One region of the Anaerostipes sp. 494a genome, then DNA from elsewhere that is predicted to be linked to it. Evidence: predicted binding sites of a transcription regulator. Region 1 holds the regulator's gene; each other region holds the start of a gene.
What was found. Region 1 encodes Rex, which represses fermentation and respiration genes when NADH is low (regulators of the CRP and FNR family bind a similar motif). Its sites were predicted from a motif close to ATTGTTAANTANTTAACAAT; they were not measured.
Positions count from the first base shown of each region.

Region 1 (6,880 bases):
TTCAACAGAAATATGGTTTTCGCCATCATTTCCAACTAAGGTGACATCATCCATAACAGATACTCCTTCAATATCTGTTACATCTACCATAAACTGATCCATACAGATTCTTCCGATAATCGGAGCATACTGTCCATGTATCAAAACCCGTCCTTTGGAAGACAAAGCTCTTGGATATCCATCCGCATATCCAACTGGAATTGTAGCAATCTTTGTTTTTCTTTTTGTAATAAACGTATGATTATAGCTGACTCCTTCACCAGGTTCCACTTCCTTTACATGTACAATATGTGTCTTTAAGGACATAGCCGGTTTTAAATTTAAGACATCCTTAGCCACTTCTTCTGACGGATATAAACCATAGGTAATAATACCTGAACGTACCATATCCATTCTCCACTGATCCATATCAATAATGGAAGCGCTGTTGGAAACATGTTTAACCGGAATATCAATATTCTGTTCTTCCAGCCACCCTATAAATTTATCATATTCAGCTTTTTGTTTTTTTGCAGAATCCTTATTTTCTTCATCTGCACAGGCAAAATGTGTAAAAATACCTTCAATTTTAATATTAGGAAGCTTAGAGATCTTTATAACAGTTTCCAGAGATTCTTTTGTAGGCTTAAATCCAATGCGATTCATTCCAGTATCAAGTTTAATATGCACTTTTGCATCTTTTCCCAGTGCAACTGCTATTTTTGACAAGGATTCTGCCATTTCATAACAAAATACCGTTGGCTGGATTTCATATTGAATCAAAGCACCATATTGATACTCAGAGGTATATCCTAAAATTACGATAGGCTGTTTAATTCCATGATTTCTAAGAGTAATTCCTTCTTCAATGATGGCAACTGCAAATGCATCTACACCAATTTCATTTAAGGCTTTTGCAATAGGCACTGCTCCATGTCCATATCCGTCAGCTTTAATAACTGGCATAACTTTTACATCTGGTCCTATTACTCTTTTTACTTCGTTTATATTATTGCAGATTGCATCCAGATCGATAACTGCATGCACCCGGTAATACTGATTCATATTCTCCTCCTGTTACATCTTTTATGTGTTTTAAAATATCTGACGCTATCATGCTATATGGACCCTTTTCATCTCTTGCGGCATTTCCTGCAAGTCCATGAAGATACACACCCTTTATGGCTGCCTCATAGGAAGACATTCCAGAACCAAGAAGCCCGGCAATCATTCCAGCCAGAACATCTCCGCTTCCGCCTGTTGCCATTCCATGATTTCCACTTTGATTGATATATAGCAAATGAGATTTTTCTGTCACTACTGTTGCTGCATCTTTTAACACAGCCGTTCCATGGTACTTTCGGGCAATGTCCTCTGCTGCCTGACAGATATCTTTTTTTATTTCTTCCAGCGGCTTTGACAACAGTCTGGCACCTTCCATAAGATGAGGTGTCAAAATAAGACCGTATTCATATTGTACATCCATTTGATACCTGCTGATAGTATTCAACCCATCTGCATCGATGATCAATGGCTTTTTCCCATGCTCCATTATATACTGTAGCATATCTCTGGTCTGTTCTGATACCCCGATTCCCGGTCCAAACAAAATACAGTCACACCATTCCAAAGATTCTTTCAGCTGGTTTCTTGTTCCAAAAAGGCACTCTGGCAGCCTTGTTTGTAATATTCCTCGGTTTGATTCGTCAGAAAGAATCTTTACCAGTCCGGCTCCCATTCTTAAAGCAGCTTCTCCTGCAAAAGCCGCTGCTCCTGACATGGTTTCATTACCTGTTATCATAAGGATTTTACCATAAGTTCCTTTATTGGAATCATTGGCCCTCGGCGGCATTATATTCCTTTCATCCGCAAATGTAAAGGCACTTGCATATTCTTGTATGGTCTGATCATGAAATCCAATAGATACCAGTTTTGTAATACCACAATAATCTTTGCCCGGATACAGCAAATGACCTCTTTTTAATCCTCCAAATGTCACTGTTACATCAGCATTCACTGCACAGCCAAGAACTTTCCCGCTGTCTCCGCTGATTCCAGAAGGAATATCAATGGAAATAACTTTCTTTCCAGACTGATTAATCTGTTGAATTACCTCTTTGAAAATGCCTCCTACTTCTCTTGATAGACCCACACCAAAGATTCCTTCAACCAAAAAATCATATTTTTCATATTTCACATCATCAACAGGATAAAATCCTAGATTTTCTAAAATTGAAAGTTGCAGTTTTAAATCTTTTGAAGCCTTTTCTACATTTCCAACAATAGTAAAATCTATCCTATATTTCTGTTCAAGGAGAATCCTTGCCGCAGCCAGTGCATCTCCTCCATTATTTCCTGTACCTGCAATTATCAAAATACGACTTTCTTTTTTCGCATATTCTTTCACCACATTTGCCACAGCCTCTGAAGCTCTCTCCATTAACACTAAGCCCGGAATTCCTATTTGATCAATAGTTTTTCTATCAATATCCTGCATTTCTTTATTTGTCAAAACATATTTCATAAGCACTCTCCTATCGCAAATGCCTGTGTATATTTCCCTGTATTTGTAATGGAAATATGAATTTTTTCAATTTTAAGATTTTCCGCCATTTTTTCTGCCTGTCCATACAATTTTACATATGGTTTACCTTTATGATCTCTAAGTACTTCTATCTCATTTGCTTCTACACCGAAAAAGCCGGTCCCAAATACTTTGGAAACGGCTTCCTTTACAGCAAAATTACCAGCTAAAGTCGTAGCATTATTATTTGCATCGGATAATTCATTTGTCGTAAATATTCGATTCAGAGTTTTATGCCTTGAGATCATTTTCTGAATCCTGCTGATTTCTACCAGATCTGTTCCTATCCCGACAATCATCTTTCTTACTCTCCATTCTCTTCCCGATTATGTATATTGTAAGTCAATGTCATTAAACTTTCAGCAAGATGTACATTTTCTACTGTAACATTTTCCGGAAGATGCAAATCCACTGGAGCGAAGTTCCAAAATCCTCGAATACCCCATTCAACCATCTTTTTAGCTATACTTGGAGCCTGGTCTTTTGGAAGTGTCAATGCTGCAATCTTGATATTATGGTGTTTGATATAATCTTCCATATCATCAATATCCAGCACTTTAACTCCACGAACAGAAATACCTATCAGTTTTGGATTGACATCAAATAACGCCATTACTTTGTATCCATAATCTTCATTGAATGACTGATAATTCGCAAGGGCCTGTCCCAGGTTTCCTGCTCCGACAATGATCATATCATTTCTCTTATCCAGCCCTAAAATTTTTCCAATTTCGGTGTACAGATTTTCCACATTATATCCGTAGCCCTGTTGTCCAAATCCTCCAAAATTATTTAAATCCTGGCGTATCTGAGATGCTGTTACCATCATACGTTCACTCAGTTCCTTAGAAGAAATTCTGGTAATATTTTTTGCCTTTAATGCACCAAGATATCGGAAATATCTTGGAAGACGTTTTATTACAGCTGATGAAATATTTTTATTTGTATTTCCCATTTTATTTCCTCCAAACTTTATTTCTATTTTAATTATATAAGATTGTCTAATAACTGTCAATCTTTCTCATTAGTTTCCAAATGAAAATTATTCCATTTTATATGAAAATATGATATTCTGAATTCTAGTGTCTTCATTGAAAATAATATTTTATATAATAGAAGGAGTTATTGACTTATGATTTTATCATGCCAGAATATTTGTAAAACATTTGTCGAAAAACCTGTTTTACAGAATATTTCATTCCACTTAAATGAAAATGACCGACTGGCGATTATCGGATATAACGGTGCAGGAAAATCCACATTATTAAAAATTCTCGTTGGAGAAATAAGTGCAGATGACGGAGAAGTATCCATGAAAAAAGATACATCTCTAGGATATCTGGCACAGCATCAGAATCATAGCTTTCACCATACAATCTTTGATGAACTGCTTTCCGTAAAGCAGGAAATAATTGAACTGGACCATGAAATGCGAACATGCGAACACGAAATGCAACATTTAAGTGGTGAAGAACTTGAGCAGAAAATGAAACAATATACCAATGCCACCCATCGTTTTGAACAGTTAAATGGATTTGCATACAAAAGTGAAATTACCGGGATTTTAAAAGGACTTGGATTTTGTGAAGAAGATTTCCAGAAACAGATCAGTACATTATCAGGAGGGCAAATGACACGTGTAGCCCTCGGAAAACTTCTATTGAAAAATCCTGATGTTTTATTACTGGACGAGCCTACCAATCATCTGGATGTAGAATCCATTCGATGGCTGGAAAATTACCTGTCCCATTATAACGGAGCGGTGATTATCGTATCCCATGACCGCTATTTTCTTGACAAGATTGTCAACAAAGTTATGGAAATCGAACTGGGAAAATCTATGCTTTTTGATGGAAATTATTCTCAATTTATTCAAAAACGAGATCAGATCAAAGCTATCCGCCAAAAGGAATATGAAAATCAGCAGCAGGAAATTAAACACCAGCAGGAAGTTATCAAAAAACTAAAGCAATTTAATCGCGAAAAATCCATTCGACGTGCTGAAAGTCGCGAAAAAGCCTTAAATAAGATGGAAATTCTTGAGAAACCAATGGAATATAATTCTGATATGCGTCTTATCATTGAACCTGAAGTAATCAGCGGTAATGATGTTCTGACATTAAAAGATGTGAAAAAATCATTCGGCTCAAAGCCTCTGTTTGATCATATCAGCTGTAATATTTTTAGAGGTGAACGTGTTGCTCTGATCGGACCAAATGGTACTGGAAAAACAACATTATTGAAAATCATATGTAAAAAGATCAGTAAAAACAGTGGTCTGATTCAGCTTGGGGCTGGTGTATCTATCGGATATTATGACCAGGCTCAAGATAACCTGGACGATTCAAAAACAATTTTTGATGAAATATCCGACTCATATCCAGACCTTACAAATACAAAAATACGAAATACTCTGGCAGCATTTCTGTTTTATGGAGAAGATGTTTTTCGACCGATATCTTCTTTAAGCGGAGGAGAAAAAGGGCGTGTATCTCTGGCAAAACTAATGCTTTCTCATGCCAATTTTCTGATTCTGGACGAGCCTACAAACCATTTGGATATCCATTCAAAAGAAATATTGGAATCTGCCATGAACGCTTATACAGGAACAATTTTTTACGTTTCTCATGATCGCTATTTTATTAACAAAACATCTACCCGTATTCTTGAAATTTCTGATAGCGGATTGACATCTTATACTGGTAATTATCAGGATTATTTAAAACAAAAAGAAAAAGAAGCCATTATTACTGCAGATAATAACCCGGCAGAAGAAATCACGGAATCCAAGCTTGACTGGCAGCAGCAGAAAGAACTTCAGGCAAAACAGCGGAAAAAGGAAAATCGCCTAAAAAAAGTCGAAGAACAAATCACACAGCTAGAAGAACGCCAGTCTGAGATTGAAGAACAAATGGCACTGCCAGAAATTGCTACAGATGTTGCAAAACTAATGGAGCTCGGTAATGAGCAGGCTTCTATTACTGATTCTCTGGAAGAATTGTATGAAGAATGGGAAACCCTTTGCTAATTTTGTAAAAAGGGGTATAATTAGAGAAATCATAATAATTATATGGAGGTTATCATGAAATTATTATCCTTTGTAGTACCTTGCTATAACTCTCAGGAATATATGCGTCACTGCATTGACACACTTTTACCAGGTGGCGAAAATGTTGAAATTTTAATCGTTAATGATGGTTCTTCTGATCATACTGCAGCAATTGCAGATGAATATCAGAGAAAATATCCTACTATTTGCCGTGCCATCCACCAGGAGAATAAAGGACACGGCGGCGCAGTCAATGCCGGAATTGCCAATGCCACCGGCATATACTTAAAAGTTGTAGACAGCGATGACTGGGTTAATCAGGCAGCCTATGACAAAATCATGGATACTTTATCTAGTTTCTATGAAAAAGGAACTGTTCTTGACATGCTTCTTGCAAACTATGTTTACGAAAAACAGGGTGCCAGAAAAAAAACTGTTATCCATTATCGTCATGCCATTCCTCACAATAAAGTATTCTGCTGGAATGATGTAAAACGATTTCCTATTGGACAGTATATTCTTATGCATTCTGTTATTTATCGTACAGCACTGCTTCGGGAATGCCAGCTAAAACTTCCAGAACATACATTTTATGTTGACAACATTTATGTATATAAACCACTTCCATATGTAAAAAACATGTATTATCTGGATGTAAATTTCTACCGCTATTTTATCGGTCGAGATGATCAGTCTGTAAACGAAATAAATATGATTAAGAGAATCGATCAGCAGTTTTTAGTTACAAAAATCATGATTGATTATATGGCTGGTTTCAACATCACCACCAAACCTCTTGCCCGTTATATGCGGCATTATCTGTCTATCATCATGTGTATTTCTTCTATTATTGCCTTGAAATCAGGCAAGCCGGAGCATATTCAGATGAAGAAAGAATTATGGAAATATCTATATGATAAAGATAAATCTCTTTATCGTAAAATTCGCCACAGCATTGTTGGCTATGCAGTAAATCTTCCAGGAAGAGGCGGAAGAAAAACAACCATTGGTATATACAAAGCCGCGAGAAAATTTATCGGTTTTAATTAATTTTCTCACCCCACATCTGATGTATCCTTTTTCTCTGCTGTACGTATTCTATAATATAACAGTAGGGAGAAATCTATGTTACAATCCATCTCAGAACAAATTCATGCAGATCTTGCTCATAAACAGGGTCTTATGGGAAAAGGAATCGGTATTGCTTTTCTGGATACCGGTCTTTTTCCCCATAAAGACTTTGCTCCAGCTGATCATCGTATTGCTGC
Region 1 covers NZ_MJIF01000001.1:532,056-538,935, forward strand. Annotated here, with positions in the region: gene alr (alanine racemase) at 1-1,044, opposite strand, end outside; gene BHF70_RS02810 (bifunctional ADP-dependent NAD(P)H-hydrate dehydratase/NAD(P)H-hydrate epimerase) at 989-2,503, opposite strand; gene acpS (holo-ACP synthase) at 2,500-2,862, opposite strand; gene BHF70_RS02820 (redox-sensing transcriptional repressor Rex) at 2,868-3,518, opposite strand; gene BHF70_RS02825 (ABC-F family ATP-binding cassette domain-containing protein) at 3,696-5,591, shown strand; gene BHF70_RS02830 (glycosyltransferase family 2 protein) at 5,646-6,662, shown strand; gene BHF70_RS02835 (S8 family peptidase) at 6,738-6,880, shown strand, end outside.

Region 2 (6,880 bases), 1.1 Mb from region 1:
GTGATTGCATCAGTGGAAACAGTTGTGGCGGCAGTACTTGGTATGCTGGTATATCAGGAACAGATCAGAGGAATGAATTTCTTAGGGATTTTACTGGTTATGGGTTCTGTTGTATTAATGAACCAGCCATTAAAAAGAACATAGGGTAAATTGATTTATTGACATCATATAATTTTCAAAGTATATTAATTAAAAAGCAGACAAAGAAGCCTGAAATAACTTCTTTGCCTGCTTTGTTCTATTTTAGAATTAAAAAATCAAAAAGAATCTGGAGAGGAAGACAAATGAGGAAAAAATATACATATGCAATTATTACAGTTTGCATTTGGTCAACTTTGGCGGCATTGGCTAAGAAACTGTTACTGGATATACCAAATTTAGAAGCACTGTGTATTAGCAGTTTTTTTGCATTTTTATTTTTATTGATGGTAAATATTAAAAGTGGAACAATCAACCAGATGAAAAATTATTCAGTAAAAGAATATGCAACTATGAGTGGATTGGGATTTATTGGATTATTCCTTTATAATGCACTATATTATTATGGATTATCACAGCTAAGTTCTCAGGAAGCATGCATATTAAACTATTTATGGCCTATTATGCTGGTGATATTTTCATGTATCATTTTAAAAGAAAAATTGACAATAATGAAAATCATAGCTATGATTAGCTCTTTTTTGGGGATAGTTATACTTTCTCTGGATAGTGGGAGTCATTCTTCTGGAAATGTATCTTTGGGGATGATCAGCTGTATTGTGGCAGCAGCATGTTATGGATTGTTTTCTGTTTTAAATAAGAAAGCAGACTGTAATCAGAATATTGCCATGATGATAATCTGGCTGATCACAGCGGTCTGTGCACTGGTATTTGGTGCACCAGTGGAAAAGTGGATTCCAATTCAGGGAATACAGTGAATCGGAATTCTATGGATTGGAGTGGTAATAAATGCTGTGGGATATCTTCTTTGGGCACTGGCGCTAAATGGAACTGAAAATACGGCAGCGATTGCTAATCTTGCATATTTCACGCCATTTCTATCATTGATTATTTCTGCTGTTTTTCTTAAGGAAAAAATACATATTCGGACAGTTGTGGCATTGATTTTTATTATTGGAGGAATTTTACTTCAATATGTGTATGACAGAAAAAAGGGATGAATCAACGCTCTGAGATATTTCAAATGTACGGCGTAGGTTAAAAAATTTTTCAAAAAAATTAGCACTCACCTGTTGACAGTGCTAACAATAGGTGTTATATTACATATAGAACAAAGGAAGAGGTAATAAAAGGAACCGAATTCATAGTTCAGGAAACCAGGCACATGAGAACAAACTCATAGTGTTAAACATAGATTGTTAGAAAAAGGAGAGATGACTTATGATGATGCCTAGTATTTTTGGAGGAAACTTATTTAATGACTGGATGGATTTTTCATTTCCTGATTTTGACGAGAAACTTTATGGTAAAAAGACTGCAGCTGTTATGAAAACAGATGTTAAAGAAAAAGACCATGGTTATGAAGTATCTATTGATCTGCCAGGATTCAAAAAAGATGAAGTAAAAGCAGAATTGAAAGATGGATATCTGACAATTTATGCAGCAAAAAATGTAAACAATGATGAGAAAGACAAAGACGGCAAATATATCAGACGTGAACGTTACAGTGGTAATATGAGCAGAAGCTTTTATGTAGGTGAAGAAGTTACGGAAAATGATATTCATGCCAAATTTGAAAATGGTATTCTGATGCTGGATATTCCAAAGAAAGAAGAAACAAAGAAGGCGGAAGAAAAACGATATGTAACTATTGAAGGATAATAACAAATTAAAAATGGTATTTCCCCGGGATGATTCCCGGGGATACTTTTATCTTTTATTACAGGAAACCAAACTGTCAAGGTATATAGGGGGTGGTAACATTGGCAGCAAAGAGAGATTGTTATGATATTCTGGGAATCAGTAAAAATGCGGATGATGCACAGATCAAAAGGGCTTATCGAAAACTTGCGAAAAAGTACCATCCGGATATGAATCCCGGCAATTCTCAGGCAGAACAGAAGTTTAAGGAAGTAACAGAAGCTTATGAGGTTTTAAGTGATCCGAAGAAGAAAAAGTTATACGATCAGTATGGATATGCAGCTTTTGATGGAACAGGCGAAGGAGAGAATCCTTTTAATGGAAATCAGGGAAATTATAGAGAATATCATTTTGAAAGTGGAGACATGGATGATATTTTCGGGGATATTTTTGGAGGAATGTTCGGGAATAAGAAAAAAGCTTCACAAGGATATAGAGGATACGGATTTCATGATGGGTTTGGCGGACAACATTTTCAGCAAAAAGGCTCTGATGCAGAAGCAGAAATATCCATCAGCTTTGATGAAGCGGTTTCAGGTTGTACAAAGACCATACATCTCCAGTCTTCTAATGGAGGTGTTCAGTCTCTTCAGGTTCGGATTCCAGCTGGTATAGATACAGGAAAGAGTATCCGGCTTCGTGGAAAAGGCAATTCGGGCCTTGGCGGTGGCGAGCCTGGGGATCTGTTGCTGAAAGTAACCGTGGGAACCAAACCAGGATATGAGAGAAAGGGAATGGATGTATATACAACAGTCAGCATTCCTTTCACCACAGCAGTATTTGGAGGAGAGGCTGTGGTAGAAACACTCTATGGAAATGTTGTTTGTAAAATCAGGGAAGGAACCCAGTCTGGAACGAAAATCAGACTTCGTGGAAAAGGTATTGTATCTATGAAGAATTCCTCTGTTCGCGGGGATCAGTATGTAACAGTACAGATTCAGGTTCCTACAAATTTAAGCCCGGAAGAGAAACAGAAACTTATAGAATATGACCATATTGTAAAACGAAAAAACAGAAAGCATGCAGTATAAAAAGAGTTAAAAAATCTAAGGATAAATACTACGAAAATAAGCAAATTTGTGTTATAATAAATATGTTAAAAAAATGACAAACAATGGCGGACTGGTAGAAAAAATAAGGAAATGAGGGAAAAGATAATGCTCGCAGACGCAAATTTGTTAAAAATTAAACATGCTGTACTTTATGAAGTTGCCAAACTTGCTTTTGAAGGTACACTGGAAGAGAACAGAGATAATATTGCCATGGAATTAATTCCTGGTCCAACACCACAATTTAGGTGTTGTATTTACAAAGAACGAGAGATTATTCGTCAGAGAGTTCGTTTAGCAGAAGGAAAAGCTCCAGGAGTGAAAGATGATGGAAATGTCATTCAGGTTATTTCATCTGCATGTGCAGACTGTCCGATTTCCAGTTATGTTGTTACGGAAAACTGTCAGAATTGTATCGGAAAAGCATGTATCAACGCATGTAAGTTTAGTGCTATTGAGAGCGGAAGAAAACGTTCACATATTGATCCATCAAAATGTAAAGAATGTGGACAGTGCGCTAAAGCATGTCCGTATAATGCTATTGCATATCTGCAAAGACCTTGTAAATTCAGCTGTCCGGTAGATGCCATTACATATGATGAACATGGTATTTCCATAATTAATGAAGAGAAATGTATCCGTTGCGGACAATGTATTCATAGCTGTCCGTTTGGTGCTATTGGTTCTAAAACATTCATTGTAGATGTAGTTGAAGCACTGAAGTCAGACAAAAAGGTTTATGCAATGGTTGCACCTGCTACAGAAGGACAGTTTGGCGAAAAAATTACAATGAGCAGCTGGAAGAATGCAATGAAAGAAGTAGGATTTGATGGATTCTTCGAAGTAGGGCTTGGCGGTGATATGACAGCAGCCTATGAATCTGAAGAATGGGCGGAAGCATATAAAGAAGGTAAGAAGATGACAACCTCCTGCTGTCCTGCTTTTGTTAATATGATTCATAAGCATTTTCCAGAATTAAAAGATCAGATTTCCACAACAGTTTCTCCGATGTGTGCAGTATCAAGACTGATCAAAGCAAAGGATCCTGATGCAGTAACTGTATTTATTGGGCCATGTCTTGGAAAGAAATCTGAAGTTGTAGATCAGAAGATTGAAGGAAATGCAGATTATGTATTAACCTACAGTGAAATTCGTGCCATTATGAAGGCAAAAGAAGTTGTTTTAAAACCGGCAGAAAATGATTATCAGGAATCTTCTGTTTATGGTAAAAAGTTTGCGACTTCTGGAGGAGTTACAGAAGCTGTAATTCAGAGTCTGAAAGAATCTGAAGAGGAGATTGATGCAAAGGTTTGTAAGGCAAACGGAGCAGCAGAATGTAAGAAGGCATTGTTGTTCCTGAAAGCTGGAAGATTACCGGAAGACTTTATTGAAGGTATGGTATGCGAAGGTGGATGTGTCAATGGACCAAGTTCATTTAACAAGCCAAATGTCAGCAAAAAGAGCAGAAATGCATTATTGAGTCAGGCAGATAAAAGAGAAATTCATGAAAATCTGAAGAATTATGATATGGATTCATTCTCTATGCATCGTGAATAAAATTTTATAGACGAATATCCTGCAGATAAATTTCTGCAGGATATTTTTATTACATAGGAAATTCCTTTGAATTTCCTATGTAATAAAAAATGTTCCGCGCGGATGTGCAAAAGAAAACAATTATTGACAAAATAAAGAAAAACACTTATAGTGTATATACACGAAAAGTAATAAGAGGTATATATGACACAAGTTAAAAGAAAAAAAAGCAGTTGTTATTGTATTAATTTAAGACAGGCAGCAAAGGTCATCTCAAACTTATATGATGATGCACTGAAATCGGTTGGGATTTCTGTGACCCAGTATTCATTATTGAGCAGTCTTGGGCATATGGAAAACTGTAATGTTAGTGATTTAGCGAAATATGTAGGACTGGAAAGGACAACTTTAGTGCGTACATTAAAACCTTTGACAGCAAAAGGCTTGGTGGTGGACGTATCAGAACCGGGAGAGCGGGATCGAAGATTGCGTCTTACCAATCAGGGAAAAACTGTTATTCGGAAAGCAAAAGAGTTGTGGAGTGAATCACAAAGGGAAATAGAACGTCGTATAGGGAAAGAGGATGCAGCGAAATTAGAAGAAATATTACTTCGACTTTTGGAGCAATAATTATATATAATCTATCAGCGGAAAATCCCGCAAAGCGGGATTTTTTTCTTAAAGAAATATGTGTATATACACGAAAAAGGAGGAAGCGATGAAAAAAGCAGTTATTTTTGACATGGATGGAGTAATCTCTGATTCTGAATATATAAATATTTTGGCAAAGCATAAATTATTGCAGAGCTTGGGAATCGAAGTTGATTGGCATTATCATGATCAATTTCTTGGAACGACTTATGAATTTATGTGGGAAAAGATGAAAGAAGAATTTCATTTACCAGAAGATGTCTCCTATTATGTTGAGACAGCAGAAAAGAAAAGCCAGATTCAGAAATTTTTTTAAAGGCAGCATCAATGCTTAAGGAAAAGCCAGAAGCTTTAAAACAGGATTTAACTCTGGCAGATCTTGTTGTATCGGATTTTGATACATTGACAATAGAGCAATTAATGGAAGATTAAAAGGAGGAAAAGTGTTATGATTTATAAAGAAAAACAAATGGAAGAACAGGCGGTTTTGCAAACAGCAGCCAGAATGTGTGCAGCGGCGAGAACAGCTCCAAAAACCAAAGGAATTGATGATATTCAGACGATGGTTCTTACTGGAGAAGATAAAGACCGGTTAGCGGACGAAATGGAAAAAATCGGGCAACGGGATTTTGGAGAAAAGGCAGAGGACTGGTATATAAGAGATGCACGCAATGTAAAAGCGGCAGATGCCATTATATTAATCGGAGTAAAACGTACATATCGAGGAGTACAGAAATGCGGATTCTGTGGATTTAAAGATTGCGGTGAGTGTAGAGCTAAAAATGGAAGATGTGCATTCCAGTTTGTAGATCTGGGAATTGCACTTTCGTCTGCGGTGGCAGTGGCGGCGGATGCAAGAGTAGACAATCGAATTATGTTTTCAGCAGGAAAGGCAGCAATGGAAATGTTTGACACATCAGATGATGTAATATGGCAGGGAATCCCGATCAGTGTGTCTGGAAAAAATGTTTTCTTTGACCGGAAGAAAAAATAAAAAACTGGAGCAAATTACATAAACAAAGAGGAAAGGTGTGAAAAATGAAAAATTACATTGATTTGCATATGCATAGTATATATAGTGATGATGGAGAATATATGCCGTCCAGACTGGTAGAAATGTGTGCAGAGAAGGGAATTCAGATTATGGCAATTGCTGATCATAATAAGGTCGATGCAATTACTGAAGCGAAACAAAGAGCGAAAGAATTGGGAATTCAGTACATTCCGGCGATTGAAATTGATTGTACATATCAGGATATTAATCTGCATGTAGTTGGATATGGAATTAATGATAAAGCTCCAGAATTTACAGTTTTGGGTGAATCTGTTCTAAACCAGGAGCTGGAACTTTCCATGAAAAAAATTGAATTAACAAAGCAGCTTGGTTTTCAGGTATCCAAAGAAGAATTAGATCAGTTATCTGACAATGGGGTGTATACAGGAGAGATGTTTGGAGAAATAATTTTAGCAAAAGAGGAATATGAGAAACATCCATTATTAACACCATATCGAAAAGGCGGAGATAGAAGTGACAATCCATATGTAAATTTCTACTGGGATTTTTATGCACAAGGGAAACCATGCTATACGAAAGTAATTTATCCATCTCTTGCGGAAATAGTAGATTTGATACACAGAAACGGAGGGAAAGCAGTACTGGCACATCCGGGAGAAAATTTAAAAGGAAGATTTGAAATTTTTGATGAAATGATGGAGGCTGTAAAATTCGATGGAGTTGAGGCATTCAGTAACTATCATGATGCGGAAACAGTGGATTATTTTTA
Region 2 covers NZ_MJIF01000001.1:1,648,248-1,655,127, forward strand. Annotated here, with positions in the region: gene BHF70_RS08305 (DMT family transporter) at 1-144, shown strand, start outside; gene BHF70_RS08310 (DMT family transporter) at 285-917, shown strand; gene BHF70_RS12370 (EamA family transporter) at 933-1,160, shown strand; gene BHF70_RS08315 (Hsp20/alpha crystallin family protein) at 1,381-1,821, shown strand; gene BHF70_RS08320 (DnaJ C-terminal domain-containing protein) at 1,923-2,891, shown strand; gene BHF70_RS08325 (4Fe-4S dicluster domain-containing protein) at 3,018-4,466, shown strand; gene BHF70_RS08330 (MarR family winged helix-turn-helix transcriptional regulator) at 4,650-5,075, shown strand; gene BHF70_RS08335 (HAD hydrolase-like protein) at 5,164-5,412, shown strand; gene BHF70_RS08340 (ferredoxin domain-containing protein) at 5,545-6,090, shown strand; gene BHF70_RS08345 (PHP domain-containing protein) at 6,135-6,880, shown strand, end outside.
Region 2: the regulator Rex is predicted to act here: its motif matches at 2,953-2,972, upstream of BHF70_RS08325 (4Fe-4S dicluster domain-containing protein).

Region 3 (6,880 bases), 1.9 Mb from region 1:
CGTAACTTTCGGTGCACTGCTGGACAGATAACGTGTAGATACATATCGATAAGATCCACTATATTTTACCTTTGTCCAACTGCCACTGGTTCCATAACAGGTTATTTTTGTTCCCTTTTTATAAGAACCTACAACTGCTCCACCGTTTGATGCTTTCTTTCGAATGTTCAATGAACTAGCTGTTACATATCTGCTGTAAGTTGTTGCAGCATCAACATGTTTAATTTCAAAACATATTGCCAGCATAAGTCCACAGATTATACTCAGTAAAACAATTCTTAAAGATTTCTTATTCATAATATTTTTTTCGCGGCTTTCCTCCTTCCTGCAAATATTCAGTAAAATAATCTTTTACCTATATATATTATACCATATTGATTTTGTTTTTCAAATGTTTTTGTAATACTTCCGTAATATTTAATCCATGATGATCCATATCTGCAATATTCAATCATAGAAGAAAGATCTCCGAATAATTATTTTAAAAATCTCTTCCATACAAAAAGAAACTCCTGGAATTCCAGGAGTTTCAAGTAATCTCTAATTAAAGTTTAATCAATTTAGTATTTTGCTGTTTCTGGTGGAACAAAGGATTCTGCTTCATTGACAAATTTCTTAACCTGTACTCCAGCTTTAATAACTGGTATATTGGTTCCTGCTCCGGCAACACATCCTCCAGGACATCCCATACCTTCGATCAGATATCCGTTTTTCTTTCCGGCTTTTGCCTGAAGAAGCATCTTCTTACATTCAGCAAGTCCTTCAACATGATCGATCTTCACTTCTGTACCTGGATAATATTCGTTGATACAAGCTTCGATTGCTGTGGATACACCACTGGCAACTGCATATCCTCTACCTGCACCAAAAGCATCATTCATTTCTACTTCTTTATCGTAAGTATTGAAATCGATTTCTTTTGCTTCAAACATAGCTGCTAACTCTTCAAATGTAATAACAAAATCCACTTCACTGCGAACAGTTTTTCTGGATGCTTCCAGTTTCTTTGCTACACATGGACCTACAAATACGATTTTTGCATTCTGATTTGTCTGTCTTGCTGCTCTCGCTGTAGCAACCATTGGTGTCAAGGCATTGGAAATCTGCTCAATTACTTCTGGGAAATATTTCTTTCCGAGCATAGACCATGATGGACAACAGGATGTCAGTAAAAACGGAACCTCTCCAGTTGCAACACTATGTGCATAATGTTCTGCTTCTTCAAGAGCTCCTGCATCCGCACCAACTGCAACTTCCCATACATCCGCAAATCCGATATCCAGCAATGCGGCTTTAATCTTATTTGGAGAAGCTTTCGGTCCAAACTGACCAACAAAAGCAGGTGCAAGAATAGCAATAACTTCACTTCCTTCATTCATCGCTTTAATCAGCTGATAAATCTGGGATTTATCTGCAATAGCTCCAAATGGACAGTTAACCATGCACATACCACAGGATACACATTTATCAGGATTGATTACCGCACGTCCTGCATAATCAGTTTCAATGGCACCAACACCACAGGCAACTTCACAAGGTCTTTTTCTTTCATGAATTGCACCATAAGGACAGACTTTTCTACACTGTCCACATTTGATACATTTATCCTGATCAATATAAGAATATCCATCTACAAAGCTGATTGCATTTTTAGGACAGACTTCCATACATGGATGTGCCATACATCCCTGACACTCACCACCGACAATAAATGCCTTATCTTTACATGCATTACATGCAGATGGAATTACCTGTAAAAGAGGTGGTTCATAATATTTTTCTGAAATATTACTTTCATCAATTCCTTTTGTAATTCTTGCCGGTTTATCTGCAGGTCTTAAAGACATCCCCATGGCAAGACGAATTCTTTCACCAACGATTGCTCTTTCACGATAAATACTATCACGATATGTGGCAACCTCTCCAGGGACAATTTCATATGGTAAATCTTCAATTAAGCTTAAATCTTTTTTTTCATAAGCAAATTTTGCAATTTCCTTAAATACTCGTTTACGAATGTCGCGAACAGGGGTTTCAATTCCTCTCATCTTATCCTCCTTCAAAATGTTTGTTAAATAAAAAACAATCCTCTTTTATTTTACACGATGAGAGAGAAAAATTAAAGTACTTTTTTGTATTTTATCTCCAAAAAATTGCACAATATTTCATACATTTCTTTCATTTTCAACAATATTTATTTTTACAAAGCTCACTTAACTTTTTAAATGCCTCTTTCATTCCTCCAATCTGATTAATCAGTCCATATCTTACTGCTTCCTCTCCTTCAAGAATCGTTCCTGCATCCTTTACCTGTTCCCCAACAGCAAGCATCAGTTCCTCAACCTGCTTCTGATTCATACCAGAATGATCACTGATAAATCTGGTAATTCTGTCCTGGATTTTCTCAATATTACGATAGCTTTGAATTACTCCAATAAAAGTTCCACCTGTTCTTACCGGATGTATCATCATTGTAGCACTTTTTACTATGAAAGAGTAATCAGCTGAAACAGCCAGTGGAACACCAATAGAATGACTTCCACCCAATACCAGTGAAACTGTAGGCTTGCTTAAGGAAGCAATAAGTTCTGCCAGTGCCAGACCGCATTCCACATCTCCTCCTATGGTATTGATCAAAATCAAAACTCCCTTAATCTTATCGTCATTTTCTACTTTTGCAAGCATGGGAATCATATGCTCATATTTTGTTGTTTTTGCACCTTGAGAAGCTGCCTGATGTCCTTCGATTTCTCCAATAATGGTCATAATATGAATTCCATTTATATCTGTTGAACCAGAATCTTTTATCTCATTTCTTCGTTCTTCATCCATTGCCATACCTCACTTTCAAAAAATTTTTCTGATAGAAAAAACAAAAAGAAGGAAGTTTCATCTACTTCCTTCTTCTTATTTTTTCGTTATTTTTCTTTTCTATTCAGCAATTTCAAAAGAAATCAACAGATCTTCCTGATTTACCTGTTCTCCTTCTTTGACATAAATCTTATCAACAGTACCATCTACTTTAGATACAACCGTTGTTTCCATCTTCATGGCTTCCACTGTCATCAATGGCATATTTACTGTTACTTCATCTCCTTCTTTAACAAGGATTTTTCCAACAGTTCCAGGGATTGTAGATCCAAGATGTCCCGGATTAGATTTATCAGCTTTTACTCTTCTGTCTGCTTTAACTTCAAGATTTTTATCCAAAACTTTAATCTCTCGAATAGATCCATTTACTTCAAAGTCAAGGCAACGGTAGCCATCTTCATCTGGTTCAGACATATCAATAAATTTGATAATTAGAAATTTACCTTCGTCAAGTTTCAGGACTGTTTCTTCTCCCTTACGAAGTCCATAGAAGTACACATGACTTTCCAGCCCTGTAACATCATTATAAGCTTCGAAATGTCGGCAGTAATCTTCATAAACCTTCGGATACAGAGCATAACTTAATGCCTTCTGATGAAGAACCTCAGGGTCTTCCATGCTATCCATATAGAAGTTTTCTTTTAATCCGTTTTTAATATAATCAAAGTCTTCATCTGGAAGCAGACTTCCCGGACGTACGGAAATAGGTTTCTTTCCTTTTAAAACAATTTCCTGAAGTTCTTTCGGGAATCCACCTTCCGGCTGTCCGATCATTCCTTCAAAATACTCTACAACAGAATCAGGATATGATAAATTCTTTCCTTCTGTGAGAATATTATCTTTTGTCAATCCATTTTTAAACATAAAGATGGCAAAATCACCAACAACTTTAGAAGATGGAGTAACCTTTACAATATTTCCCAGAAGATGGTTTGCATCTTTATAAAGACCTTTTATAGCTTCGAAATCTTCTGCAGCACCCATTTCCTTAACCTGTGCAAGCAGATTAGAATACTGTCCTCCAGGAATCTCGTATTTATAAATTTCTGTATTCGGTGCATCCATGCCGCTTTCAAACTGCTTGTAGACTGGACGAATTCTTGCATAATACTGACTTAACTCTGTCAATTCATCCGGATTCAGTTTTGTATCTCTCTTAGTTCCTTTTAAAGCTTCAACAAGTGAATTCATACATGGGTTACTTGTCATGGAACTCATAGATCCAATAGCACAGTCAGCAATATCAAGTCCGGCTTCTGCAGCTTTCAGTAATGTACTGACACCATTTCCTGTAGAATCATGTGTATGAAGATTTACCGGAATCTTTAATTCAGATTTTAATGTTGAAATCAGTTTTTCAGCTGCATATGGTTTTACAAGACCTGCCATATCCTTAATAGTAAAGATATGAACACCAAGGCTTTCCAGTTCTTTGGCTTTCTTTACATAATAATCTAATGTATATTTTGTTTCATTTGGATCAAGAATATCTCCTGTATAACAAATAGCACCTTCTACGATCTTTCCAGTTTTTAAAGCAATCTCAATTGGCATTTTCATATTTTCAACCCAGTTTAAACTGTCAAAAATACGGAAAACATCCACACCATGTCCGGCAGCTTCCATAATAAACTGCTGAACCACATTATCTGGATAATTACTATATCCTACTGCATTGGATGCACGAAGAAGCATCTGGATCAAAGTATTTGGCATACGTTCTCTTAATGCAGATAGTCTCTTCCATGGTGATTCCTTAAGGAAACGATATGCTGTATCATATGTTGCCCCACCCCATGCTTCAACAGAAAAAGCTTCCTGCATAAATGCATTAGTTGCTTCAGATGCCATAACCAGATCTCTCGTTCTCATACGTGTCGCCATCAATGACTGCTGAGCATCACGCATGGTTGTATCTGTTATATATAATTTATCCTGTGTCAGGATTTTCTGGGTAAATCCTTTGGCACCAAGCTTCAGAAATTCATCTCTGGAACCATATACAGAACGTTCTTTATCATATTTAGGAGCTGTTGTATTTTCAAAATATGGCTTATCCTCTGCATGCTGAACATTAACCATCTTGTTTCCAAGAAATTCCAGAATTTTTGTAGCTCTGTCCTGGCTTTCCGGAAGCATAAACAGTTCCGGTGTATCTTCGATAAATGTTGTATAACATTTTCCGCTGCGGAATGTATCATGATTCAGTACATTGATCAGGAAAGGAATATTTGTCTTCACTCCACGAATTCTTGTTTCCTTTAATACACGAATAGATTTATCAACTGCACGCTCAAAAGTACGATCATGAGAAATTGCTTTTACAAGAAGGCTGTCATAATATGGAGTAATTTCCGCTCCTGCATAAGCATTTCCACCATCCAGACGAATACCATTACCTGCTCCGGAACGATATACTGTAATCTTTCCTGTATCTGGAAGGAAGTTATTTAAAGGATCTTCTGTGGTAATACGTGTCTGAACAGAATAGCCATTACATACAATATCTTTCTGTGATTTAATTCCAATTTCGCTGGAATCCAACGGATAACCTTCAGCCACAAGAATCTGAGTCTGAACGATGTCAATACCTGTAACAGCTTCTGTAATTGTATGTTCTACCTGGACACGAGGATTCATTTCAATAAAATATGCATTATTATCTGCATCTACGAGAAATTCCAATGTTCCGGCATTCTTATAATCTACATGTTTTGCAAGACGGATAGAACAATCAAAAATCTGCTGACGTACTTCTTCCGGTACACTGAATGCAGGTGCATATTCTACAACTTTCTGATGTCTTCTCTGTACAGAACAATCACGATCATACAGATGGACAACTTCTCCATACTGATCTCCAATGATCTGCACTTCTATATGTTTTGGACTCTTTAAGTATTTTTCAACAAAGATCTGATCATCTCCAAATGCTTTTTTGGATTCATCTCTTGCTTCGGCATATTCTTTAGGCATTTCCTCTGCAGAGTTTACGATACGCATTCCACGTCCGCCTCCTCCGTTGGAAGCCTTTAACATAACCGGATATCCAACCTGATCTGCAATCTTCAAGACCTCATCCAGTTCATGAACTGCATGGTCTACACCAGGAATAATCGGCACATCTGCTTCGATTGCCATCTGTTTGGATGAAATTTTATCTCCCATTTTGCGCATCAGGTCAGAAGAAGGCCCGATAAATGTAATTCCATTCTTTTCACAGGCATCTACAAATTCTGGATTTTCTGAAAGAAATCCATAACCAGGATGAATAGCATCAACATTTTTTTCTTTTGCAATACGAATAATCGTATTAATATCAAGATATGCATCAATTGGTCCCTTATCAGGATTCAGCTGATATGATTCATCTGCCTTGGAACGGAACAGTGCATAACGATCTTCTTTGGAAAATACACCAACTGTGGTAATTCCAAGCTCACTTAAAGCACGAAAGACACGAATTGCAATTTCGCCACGGTTAGCAACCAATACTTTTTTGAACTTTTTTATCTCCATGGTTCTAGCTCCTTTTTCTAGTTTTTCTTTTCAAAATGATTTTAAAAACATTAAAATTTCTTAATACCATTATTTCGAAACATTGCAAAGTAATGTTCTATGAAATAAAAAATGATATTTTTAAGGTCAATTATATCTCATAAAATCCTATTTTACAATAGTCGTATCTAAAAAAAGTTCCTTCTCACTAAATTAGAGAAGGAACTTTTGATAACTAATTCTTATTCTTCAGTTTTTTCTTCTGCTGGAAGTAAAGCTTTCATACTTAAGCTGATTTTCTTTTCATCTTTCTTAAAGTCAACAACTTTAGCTGTAATTTCCTGTCCAACACTTAAAACATCTGAAGGTTTTTCAATATGTTCTTTTGCAATCTGAGATACGTGAAGTAATGCATCAATTCCAGATTCAAGTTCAATAAATGCTCCAAAGTCTGTCATACGAGCAACTTTTCCAGTTACTTCATTACCAACTTTGTATTTTTCTTCTGCTT
Region 3 covers NZ_MJIF01000001.1:2,418,563-2,425,442, reverse strand. Annotated here, with positions in the region: gene BHF70_RS12085 (C40 family peptidase) at 1-297, opposite strand, end outside; gene BHF70_RS12080 (4Fe-4S dicluster domain-containing protein) at 561-2,048, opposite strand; gene BHF70_RS12075 (ATP-dependent Clp protease proteolytic subunit) at 2,185-2,832, opposite strand; gene BHF70_RS12070 (pyruvate carboxylase) at 2,932-6,390, opposite strand; gene BHF70_RS12065 (bifunctional 4-hydroxy-3-methylbut-2-enyl diphosphate reductase/30S ribosomal protein S1) at 6,612-6,880, opposite strand, start outside.
Region 3: the regulator Rex is predicted to act here: its motif matches at 2,068-2,087, upstream of BHF70_RS12080 (4Fe-4S dicluster domain-containing protein).